2 regions of the Rahnella inusitata genome follow, and region 2 is predicted to be linked to the other one. Evidence: riboswitches for the same ligand, from Rfam matches in the RefSeq annotation. Region 2 holds a riboswitch; the other holds the start of a gene.
The links. Region 2 has a riboswitch for thiamine pyrophosphate ahead of thiB (thiamine ABC transporter substrate binding subunit). Riboswitches for the same ligand answer to the same signal wherever they lie in the genome.
Positions count from the first base shown of each region.

Region 1: it holds a riboswitch for thiamine pyrophosphate, as region 2 does, so the genes downstream of both, thiM (hydroxyethylthiazole kinase) here and thiB (thiamine ABC transporter substrate binding subunit) in region 2, are expected to answer to the same signal.

Region 1 covers NZ_CP065024.1:1,549,071-1,554,928, reverse strand. Annotated here, with positions in the region: gene thiD (bifunctional hydroxymethylpyrimidine kinase/phosphomethylpyrimidine kinase) at 1-795, opposite strand, end outside; gene thiM (hydroxyethylthiazole kinase) at 792-1,601, opposite strand; TPP riboswitch at 1,636-1,737, opposite strand; gene I2123_RS07310 (carbon starvation CstA family protein) at 1,827-3,632, opposite strand; gene btsR (two-component system response regulator BtsR) at 3,761-4,480, opposite strand; gene I2123_RS07300 (sensor histidine kinase) at 4,458-5,858, opposite strand, start outside.
Region 2 covers NZ_CP065024.1:4,343,032-4,348,889, reverse strand. Annotated here, with positions in the region: gene I2123_RS20345 (DedA family protein) at 233-1,000, shown strand; gene thiQ (thiamine ABC transporter ATP-binding protein ThiQ) at 990-1,697, opposite strand; gene thiP (thiamine/thiamine pyrophosphate ABC transporter permease ThiP) at 1,681-3,291, opposite strand; gene thiB (thiamine ABC transporter substrate binding subunit) at 3,267-4,250, opposite strand; TPP riboswitch at 4,294-4,422, opposite strand; gene sgrR (HTH-type transcriptional regulator SgrR) at 4,463-5,858, opposite strand, start outside.

The sequences.
Region 1 (5,858 bases), 1.9 Mb from region 2:
CCAGCGGTGAAAATGATGCACCGGGCCGATGCCGTGGCCCACTTCAAGAGAGTCGGCGTGCATCAGCGCATGTTGCAGATATGTCTTGGCTTCGCGCACGGTATCCGCCCAGTTGTTGTGACGCGGGCGCAGTGCCGCCAGCGCCGCAGACAATGTGCAGCCGGTGCCGTGAGTATGGCGGGTATTGACACGCGGCGCGGTAAAACGCTCACGGGAACCGGCCATAAATAGCCAGTCAGGACTTTCTTCATCACTCAGATGACCGCCCTTCATCAACACCGCGCCACACCCCATCGCCAGCAAGGTTTCACCCTGCTCACGCATTTCCGCTTCGCTGGTCGCTATCGCACATTCCAGTAACGCTGCCGCTTCTGGCAGGTTTGGCGTGATGATCGAAACCTGCGGGATCAGCAACCGGCGTACTGCATCCACCGCTTCCGGCAGCAATAACGGATCGCCACTTTTCGCCAGCATGACGGTATCAAGCACCACAAACGGCGGCTGATAGTGCCGGAGCCGTTCCGCGACCGCTTCCACAATCTGGCTGTTTGCCAGCATACCGATTTTTGTGCTGTCGATGCGTACGTCGCTGAGCACAGAATCCAGCTGCGCCGCCACAAATTCCGGTTCGATATTATAAACCGACTGAACGCCGCGGGTGTTTTGCGCCACCAGCGCGGTGATCACGCTGGTGCCGTAAGCGCCGAGCGCCGAGAATGTTTTGAGATCAGCCTGGATCCCGGCACCGCCGCTCGGATCGGTGCCTGCAATGGTCAGCGCATTAATCCGCTTCATGGCTGCGTCTCCCCGTTTAACCACTCCCCGTTCATTACGTACAAATTATCGAGAAACTCTGGCGTAAAGCTGCCCGGCCCTTTGACGGTAGCGCAGGCACGTTCACCGGCGCAGGACATGACGCGACAGGCTGCCGCGACGTTATCGAGCCGGTCGCCCGGCAACGCAATGAAAGCGGCCACCACCGCCGACAGCGCACAGCCGGTGCCGACCACGCGGGTCATCATCGGATGGCCGCCCGGCACCGCCCAACAGCGATCGCCGTCGGTCACATAATCTGTCTCACCGGTGACCGCGACAATCGCGCCGGTTTCATGCGCCAGCTGCTGCGCGGCGGGCAAGGCAGAAAGAGAGTCATCACCGCTGTCGACGCCGCGACCGGACGCACTCAGACGGCTGAGCGCGCGGATTTCCGAGGCGTTGCCGCGAATGGCGGCGGGTTTGAGTTTGATGATGTCGAGACAGAATTCGGTGCGCCAGCCCAGTCCGCCAACGGCCACCGGATCCAGCACCCAGGGTTTTCCGGCCTGATTCACCGCCTGAATAGCCGCCAGCATGGCATCGGCGTGAGGATGCGTCAGCGTACCTACGTTGACCAGTAAGGCATCAGCAACGGCGCTAAACTGCGCCGCTTCGGCAGGATCAACCACCATCGCCGGAGACGCTCCCAGCGCTAGCAAAACATTGGCAGTAAAAGATTGCACCACGTCGTTGGTCAGGCAGTGGACCAGCGGTGATGAATGGCGGAGTTGTTGCAAAGAACCGGCGGCAATCGCACCGGGAAATACGGAAGGTCGGACGTTCATAAGTCTCCCAACCGGCTTTCAGGAAGGCGGCATCGGGAGAGATACCTGACTTCCCTACGCTGGCATAATCCAGATCAGGTAATACGGGTAAAATCTCAGCCTGTCTTTTGCAAGAGCGGCACCCCGAGTCAAGGAAGCATTATTGGTGTGGACGGCAGGAAGATCAATCAGCAATTGATACAAAAAAGCCCTGTCCATTGACAGGGCTGATGAGATAACCGTGATTTACACCGTCGCCGCCACATCTTCCACTACGCCTTCACTGCGTGCCTGCCACAGTTTTATCCAGCGCAGGATGGATGCCACCATAATTACCGCGCCGAGCGCGACCATGATGATAGAAATTGTGCCGTTGAACAGATTAAAACCTTTGGCCAGCGGATTGAAATAGACGTGAGCCACCATCCAGTACGCCGCGTAGTTCACGGTCACGTAGAGATACGCCAGCGGGATCAGGCAGGTCAGCATATAGCGGCGCTTATCCGCCAGACGCAGAATAATGGTCGCGCCGATCATCAGGCCGATTGAAGCCATCAGCTGGTTGGAGACGCCAAACAGCGCCCAGACTGAGTTAATATCGCCGGAGTTCAGCAAATATCCCCACAGCAGGCAGGCGACAATACTGCATGCCACCGCGCCCGGCCACCAGTCAGTGCGTTTCAGCGGCGCCCACAGGTCACCGAAGAAATCCTGCAACAGATAGCGCGCCACACGGGTGCCTGAATCGACCGCTGTCAGGATGAATACCGCCTCGAACATCACCACGAACTGGAAGAAGTAAGAGGACAAATGGCTGAACCACGGGATGCGCGTGAAGATATCTGCCATGCCCACCGCCAGCGTCACGGCACCGCCGGTGCGCCCGCTCAGATCTAAGCCAATTTCCTGGCTAAGCGACGGCAGATTCACCACCTGCATGCCAAGACCGGCAAACACTTCTGGCGCGGAGTTAATCGCAAAATAATCCGCCGGATGCAGCGCGGTGGCGGCAATCAACGCCATCACGCCGACCACGCACTCCGCTAACATCGCCCCAAAACCGACCGGCAAAATGTCACTCCATTTGTCTATTTGCTTGGGCGTGGTGCCGGAACCGATAAATGCGTGGAAACCTGATATCGCGCCACAGGCGATAGTGATTGAGATAAACGGCCAGACCGGACCGGCCAGCACCGGGCCGCCACCGTGGATAAACTGCGTGATCGCCGGGAACTGAATTTCCGGGTTGATGAACACCACGCCGACGATCAGCGCGCCGAACACACCGATTTTCATGAAGCTGGAGAGATAACCGCGCGGCGTCAGTAACATCCATACCGGCAGAGCGGTGGCGAAGAAAGCGTAGACCGGCAGGACCAGACTGACCGTCGAGGCGCGCAGGCTGAGCCATTCGCCAAACGCCGAGGCCTGGATGTACGGCCCGATCACCACGCAGGCCATAATCGCGATAATGCCTGCCCACGAAGCGGCTTTCATACTGCCGGTCAGACGCTCCCACAGGCCGACGCAAATCGCCACCGGGATGGTCATGAAGACGGCAAACGTGCCCCACGGGTTACGCTCAAGGGCATGTACTACCACCATCGACAACCCCGCCATGGTAATGGTGATGATAAATAGCATCGCCAGCCCGGTACACCAGCCAGCTACCGGCCCGAGTTCACGCTTAGCGACTTCCGACAGGGACTTACCCCGGTGTTTCATCGAGGCGAACAACACGACGGTATCGTGTACCGCGCCGCCGACCACGCAACCGATCAGCAGCCATAACATGCCGGGCAGATAACCGTACTGCGCCGCCAGCACCGGGCCGACCAGGGGCCCCGCCGCCGCAATTGCCGCAAAGTGGCTGCCAAAGTTCACCCATTTCTTCGTCGGGACATAGTCTTTCCCGTCTTCCAGTAAATGCGACGGCGTGACCTGAGCATCATCGGCTTTCAGCACTTTACGGACGAAAAACACGCCGTAAAATCGGTAGCAGATGGTCAGGATACACAGAGTCGCGATGACAAAAGTCAGTGCGTGTTGCATCTTGTTGTTCTCCGGATGAGGAATAATCCGGTGCAACGTAGCAAAGCCCTGTAGAAAGCGCGTCCGCTGTTTAGGTCAGCGGCGGCATAGCGATTTAAGCGGCAAAATGCAGGGATGAACGGCGTGCCTCAGAGCCCCAGTTGAGCTTTCAGGGCTTTCAGATAGCGACGGCTGACCGGTACGCGCACCTGGTTTTTCATCACCAACTCCGCCAGCCCGCTGTCGTCAAAACGAATTTCCCGCAGATGGCTTATGTTGATCAAAAACTGCCGGTGGCAACGCAGCAGCTGCGTCCGATTTTCCAGGGTGCGCAGTGTCAGTTCTGTAAAACATTCACTGCCATCGGCGCGGTTTACGAAGACGCCGCTGACGCGCGAACTGACAAAAATCACCTCGTCGAAGGAAAGCAGATAAATGCGGTTCTGGCCGCAGCAGGGGATCAGCGCCAGATCCGGTTCTCCGGCCATCAGCGCGGTGATATTTTGTTCCGGCAGATGCTTACGCAGACGACATAGGGTTTTCTCCAGCCGCGATGCCTGTACCGGCTTGAGCAGATAATCAAAAACGTTCTCTTCGAACGCCTGCAGGGCATATTCGTCATAGGCGGTGAGAAATACGATGTGCGGCATACGCTCAGCGTCGATCATCCCGACCAGCTCCAGCCCGCTGATGCGCGGCATATGGATATCGAGAAACACCACGTCGGGTTGCAGCCGGTTGATAGCTCCCAGCGCTTCCACGGCGTTTTCACACTCGCCGATCACGCTGATATCCGCCCTATCCTGCAACAGAAAACGCAGATTTTCACGCGCCAGTGGCTCGTCATCAACAATCAATATTTTCAGCATGCTGACTCCTTAACGGCAACCGTAAAATGACACGGGTAAACTGTTCCGGTTCGCATTCCACATGCAGACCAAATTCTTCGCCGTAGCGCCCGCGCAGACGACGATCGACCAGACTCATGCCCAGTCCCTTTCCGCCAGCCGACGGCGCATACAGCCCGGCGTTATCTTCGACGGTCAGCACCAGACAATCGCCCTGCCCGATGGCGGAAAGATGAATGTGCCCGGCGCCCAGCAGCTGCGACGTCCCGTGCTTGATGGCGTTCTCCACCAGCGGTTGCAGCATAAAAGCGGGTAAAAACAGCTGTTGCAGTGCGTCGGGGAAATCAAACGTCACGCTGAGACGGTCGCTGAACCGCGCGCGTTCGATATGCAGATAGGCTTCCACGTGCTCAATTTCATCGGCCAGCGTCACCACCTCCTGGGGCCGTTTGAGATTTTTGCGAAAGAAGGTGGAGAGATGCTGGACCAGTTCGCCCGCCTGCTGGCTGTCGCGGCGGATCACCGCCACCAGGGTATTCAGCGCGTTAAACAGAAAGTGAGGATTCACCTGCGCGTGCAGCAGTTTGATTTCAGACTGGATCAGCAGCTGCTTGTGGCGCTCATACTGTCCGGCGAGGATCTGCGCCGACAGTAAACTGGCGATCCCCTCGCCCAGCGTCCGGTTGATCGAACTGAACAGCCGGTTGCGGGCTTCGTACAATTTGATCGTGCCGATCACTTCCTGATTCTCGCCGCGCAGCGGGATCACCAGCGTCGACCCTAGCTTGCACGACGGGCTTTGCGTACAGCGATACGGCACTTCATTGCCGTCGGCGTAGACCACTTCGTTATGTTCGATAGCGCGGTGTGAGTGCTCGGACAAAATCGGCGAGCCCGGAAGATGGTGATCGTCGCCGATCCCGACAAACGCCAGTAGCTTCTCGCGATCGGTTATCGCCACCGCGCCAATATCCAGTTCCTGATAAATGATCTGCGCTACCCGCGCGGTGTTTTCCTGATTAAACCCTTGCCGCAGCACGCCCTCGGTACAGGCCGCAATATTCAGCGCACGGGCGCTGAATGCCGTGGTGTAGCGCTCGAACATCGCCCGCCGGTCGAGCAGAATGCGCATGAACATCGCCGCGCCAATGGTATTGGTCACCATCATCGGCGTGGCAATACTTTTTACCAGCCGCAGGGCCTCGTCGAAAGGACGTGCGACCATCAAAATGATCGCCATCTGCAATATTTCGGCAAACAGCGTGACGCCCGCAACGGTCAGCGGATTGAACAACCGGTCAATACGCCCCCGCCGCATCAGCACGCGATGAACGATACCGCCGAGCAGCCCTTCCATCACCGTCGAAATCATGCAGCTCAGCGCCGTCATCCCACCCAG
Region 2 (5,858 bases):
CTCGGAACGACAGAGATGAATAAGAGATCGTCAAAGACAGAGTATGGTTATTTATACAGTCTTTGTCTATTGCTAAGGTCTCAGCCAAATACGCATACAATTACGCGGTTGACTGTAAAAGTTCATGCGCTGACAATTCAGCCGCTTAATGTTTTGACTACAATGAGAATGCAGAAAACTCACATTTGTCTCATTTATCTGCGCAATTCGCGTAACTGAATACTGGGAATTTATGGAAGCCTATCTACAACATCTGGTCGCTCAGTCGGTGGGCTTTGCTTTAATTATTGTCGCTGTCGTCGCATTTTTCGAATCATTGGCGCTGGTCGGGCTAATCCTGCCGGGCACCGTCATGATGGCCACGCTGGGGACGCTGATCGGCAGCGGTCAGGTCGGCCTGTACGAAGCCTGGCTGGCAGCCGGACTCGGTTGCTTCCTCGGCGACTGGGCGTCCTACTTTATCGGGCGTGGATTCAAAGAACCGCTGCACCGCTGGCGCTTTCTTCAGCGCTATCAGTCCTTGCTGGATAAAACCGGTTACGCCCTCGATCGCCACAGTTTTGCCACGGTGATTTTAGGGCGCTTTATCGGGCCGACGCGCCCGCTGGTGCCGCTGGTCGCCGGTATGCTTAATCTGCCGCCGTATAAGTTTGCGCCCCCGAATATTGTCGGCTGTATCACCTGGCCGCCGGTTTATTTCCTGCCGGGGATCCTGGCTGGCGTCGCCATCGACATTCCGGCCAGCCACAACAGCGGCGTATTCAAATGGCTGCTGTTTATCAGTGTGATGCTGATTTGGCTCAGTGCCTGGCTGGCGTGGCGCTGGTTCCGCGCCGGAAAGGGCTCGCCGGACATGATGACCAAATGGTTGCCGCTGACGCGATTACGGGTTGTGTGCGTGCTGAGCGTGGTGGCGACGGTGGTCAGCATTGTGATGCTCAGCAAGCAGCCGATGATGCCGGTTTACGGCCATCTGCTGTGGAAAGTGATCACCCGCTGATTGGGCTGATGCCCAACACTTTGGCTTCCGGCGCACTGCCGTCTACCAGCGCCTGCGTCGGGCCGTCGTAGAAGATTCTGCCGTCGACGACCAGCAGCGTGCGCGGAGCAATCCGCGCCGCATCATCCAGATTGTGTGACACCATCAATAACGTCAGATTACGCTGTCCGCAAACCTTATCCAGCAGGCTCAGCATTTCACTGCGCAGCGCCGGATCGAGCGCCGAGAAAGGTTCGTCGAGCAGCAAAATCGGCTGGCTACGCAACAGACAGCGTGCCAGCGCCACCCGCTGCCGCTGGCCGCCGGAAAGCTGCGAGGGCAGACGATCTAAACACTCACTCAGCCCGACCTGTCGGGCGATCTCTTCCAAATCCTGCTTTTGCTGCGCGCTGAGTTTCAGCCCCGGATGTAAGCCCAGTCCCATGTTCTGACGCACGGTCAGATGCGAGAACAGATTGTTCTCCTGAAACAGCATTGACACCGGACGCCTGGCTGGCGGTGTCGCGCTGTGATCGTCACCGTTGAGCAAGATTTGCCCGCTCACTGGCGCGAGAAAACCGGCAACCAGGCTCAGCATGGTACTTTTCCCCGCACCGCTCGGGCCGAGGATCGCCACGCGTTCACCCGCGGCGATGCGTAAATCAAAGCGCATCGGCAGATGCTCGTACAGATAAGTCAGTTTATTCAGCGTCAGCATGGCGGCCCGGCAGTTTCTCGATCAGGGTGAATAACAGGAAGCACAGCAGCAGTAATAACAGCGCAGTTACCGCGCCGTCCTGACTGCGGTAGGAACCGATCTGCTGATACAAATAAAATGGCAGCGTGCGAAAATTCTCGTTGCCGAACAATGCGATCACGCCGAAATCCCCCAGTGACAGCACACAGGCAAACGCCAGCGCCTGAGCTATCGGGCGTTTCAGCGCACTCAGTTCCACCCGGCGCAGCCGATGCCAGCCGTGCATATCCAGCGAAAGACATAGCGGGTTGTAGCGTTCCGCGACGTCACGCATCGGGTTATCCAACACTTTCAACGCATAAGGCACCGCCATCAGCGCATTGGTGAGGATCACCAGCGGCCAGGGCGATTGTGGTAAACCGGTTGTATCACCGAGCAACAGGAAAAACCCGGTCGCCAGCACGATGCCCGGCATCGCGAGGATCAACATACCGCTGAGATCCATCGCCTGCGCCCAGCCGCTAAACTTGCGCAAACGCAGTTCGCGGCTGCTCCACAGCAACATCATGGTGAGCAGTACACAAAGCAACCCGCTGCCCAGTGCAATACGTACTGACGTCCACAATGCCTGCCAGAGCGCGGCCTGTTGCAGAACGCTGACGGCGGCGCGATTCACGCCATCAAAAATCACTGCCAGCAATGGCGGCAGGATCAGCAGCAGGGCAAGGCCGATCAGTACGCCGTCGGCGAGGCGGCGCGGCAGGGAATCATCGGGATTACGCCAGCGCTGAGAGTGCGTTTGTCCGACCGGCAGCGCCTGACTGAGTTTTTGGCTCAGCAACACCAGCGCCAGACAGCAGAACAACTGGATCAGCGCCAGCGTGGCGGCGCGGCCTAAATCGTAGTCATAACTGAGCGCCTGATAGATAGCCAGTTCGATCGTGGTCGCCTGCGGGCCGCCGCCGAGAGAAAGCACGGTGGCGAAGCTGGCAAAACACAGCATGAAAATCAGGGCTGCGGCGGGGAAAATCTGACGGCGCAGGGCAGGCCATTCGACAAAACGAAATTGCTGCCACGCATTCATGCCCAGCTGCGCGGCAAGCTGGCGCTGTTCTACAGCGATATTCTCCAGCGCCTGCAACAACAGGCGGGTGGCGAGCGGCAGATTGAAGAAGATGTGCGCCAGCAAAATGCCCTGTAAGCCATAGGGCGAAAAATGATAATCCATACCGAGCCAGCCGCACAGCTGCGCCAGCCAGCCTTGTCTGCCGTAGACGCTGAGAATGCCAAACACGGCCACCAGCACCGGCAGCACCAGCGTCATGGCGCATAAACGAAGTAGTAACTGACGGCCAGGAAAACGGCGGCGGAACAGCGCCCGCGCCAGCAAAATTGCGGGCAGCACCGAGCAGAGCGCCGAAAGCAACGCCTGCCAGAAAGTAAAACGGATCACATGCCAGAGATAGGGATCCTGCCACAGCGAGGCGCCGCTCATCTGCGGCGCGTGACGCCACAGAGAGCCTAACGCCAGCGCGGCAACCAGCAGCATCGCCAGCGATGCCACCGCGCCCGGCCACAGCCAGCGCGGGATCAACGGCTGACTGCGTTCTGCCATGCCTGGATCCATTCTGTGCGGTGAGTGGCGACGTCCTGTGCGCTGTATTGCAGGGATTTCGCGGGTACCGTCAGCTGATTAAAGGCATCGGGCAGCGGTGTGGCGATCACCGGATACATCCAGTTACCGGTCGGTATTACTTTCTGGAAACCGTCGGTAGTGACGAATTTCATAAACTGTTCAGCCAGCTTCGGTTGCTTGCTGTTCGCCAGCTGGCCTGCCACTTCCACCTGCATGTAATGACCTTCGGTGAAATTGGCCGCCGCGTAGTTATCCTTCTTCTCTTCGATGATGTGATACGCCGGAGAGGTGGTGTAACTCAGCACCAGATCGCTTTCGCCTTTGAGGAACAAACCGTAGGCCTCGCTCCAGCCTTTGGTGACGGTGACGGTTTTCTTCGCCAGCTTCTGCCATTCTTGTGGCGCTTTATCGCCATAGACTTTTTGCATCCACAGCATCAGACCCAGACCCGGCGTGCTGGTGCGCGGATCTTCGTAGATCACTTTCCAGTTCTGATCGCTGTTGATCAGTTCATCGAGACTTTTCGGCGGATTCTTCAGTTTGTTTTTGTCGTAGACGAACGCGAAATAGCCGTAGTCGTAAGGCACGAACGTACTGTTATCCCAGCCGCCGGGGACAGCCAGTTTGGCGTCGGTTTTCGGTGCTTTGGCGAAAAGCCCGGTTTGCTCCGCAGCTTGCAACAGGTTGTTATCCAGCCCAAGCACGACGTCCGCTTTGCTGTTTTTGCCTTCCATCCGCAGACGGTTGAGCAAAGACACGCCGTCTTCCAGCGCGACGTATTTCAGTTCGCAGCCGCATTGCGCTTCAAAGGCTTTTTTGATGGCAGGGCCAGGGCCCCAGTCGGCAGAGAAAGAGTCGTAGGTGTATACGGTCAGGACAGGTTTTGCAGCAAATGCAGGTGCAGAAAGTAACAGCAGGCAGGACAATAATTTTTTCAACTTTGCGCTCCAAAAAAATAAAGGGGCAAAGGATTTTGAGTGAGCAAGGCGCAGTCTCAAATCCCTCCGCCGGTATCAACCGGATCAGGTTCGACGGGTCTAAATCTCAGCCAAACTTGCTCGCGGCGTTTACATCGCTGCTTTAACAAGTTGGGCACCCCGTTGAGAACGAATGTCATTCTAGAGATTAACGGCGCGATGCGATAGTCCGATTAACTGTCGGGGGGCGCAAACCAGGCGGATTTGAAGTCAAACCACCCAAGAGTGTTCATGCGTACGCCGCGCATGCTGCGCTGGCCCTGCAACACTAACCAGTGATGGAACAGCGGATGAATATGATGGCTGGCAACCTGTTTCTGGCTCCATTCGGCCATGGAGAATTTACCCGCCTGCCATAACGCGGCGTCTTCGCTCATGTCATTGCTGAAACAGTGCGCGGCCAACGGCAGCTCGAAGAATGTCGCGAACAGAGAGAATTCCAGCGGCAGGGTGAAGTTGGCGCTGCCGAGCCACAAGTCGCTTTTCGCCTCGCCGCGATGCCAGACGGCGTAATCCACAATCTGAATAATCAGCTCGATGCCTTCCGCTGCCAGCAGCGGGCGCAGTGCGTTGCAGATCGCGTGATGCTCCGAATGCTCGCTGTAAAACGTCAGCGTAATGTGCGTCAGCCCTTGCGGTTTTATCGGGCGCGCCTGCGAATCTTTATGATGCCAGCGTGGCAACAGGCCGTAGGCTGGCGACCAGTAGCGCTGGTAAATCGGTTCTGCGGCGTTAAGTAATGCAATCGGGCTGAGCAGTTCACAGAGCCATTCGCGGATTTCATCCTGCTGGCCGACCGGCGAACGCTGATCGAACAGCAAGAAATAGCAGCCTTCCTCCAGACGGCTTTCCAGCTCGCTATTACCTGATTCATCCGCCTGTAACTGGACACCGGAATGGACCAGATCTTCGGTCAGCTCCGGCAGCACCCAGATATTCACTTCATCTATCAGCGCGCGAAAACCGAAATACTCGTCAAACGCGCGGATACGCAGCTGCGTTTTCTGATTGCGCACCACGGCGTAAGGACCGGTGCCGACCGGATGCCGGGCAAAGTCCGGCAGCGACTGCCACTCCTGCGGCAGGATCATGGCGTGAACATTGCCAAACAGCCACGGCAGCCAGCGGTCGGGGGTCAGCAGATGGATATCGATCACATTGGGTGTGGGTGAGGAAACTGACGAGAGATTGCTAAATAACCGGTGAGCCTGTTGCAGGCGGGTAAATGTGGCGATGATATCCGCCATCTCGAGTTCACGGCCATGATGGAAATGGATCGCCGGACGCAGATAAAACCGCCAATGCAGCGGTGTGATTTCCTGCCAGTGATGAGCTAAATCGGCTTCAACTTCCCCTTTTTCCTCATTTATGCGCGTCAGGCCGCTGAAGATTTGCCGGGCGATATGCGTCTCAGAACGACGCAACATGGTGCCGGGCAACAGGTTAAACAGTGGGCGGTAATACAGCACGCGCAGAATATGTTTGCCCTGACGGAAGCTGCGTCCAAGTTGCGATAGCAACATCTGACGCACCTGTGTTTTATCGCCCACCAGTTGAACCAGCTGATCG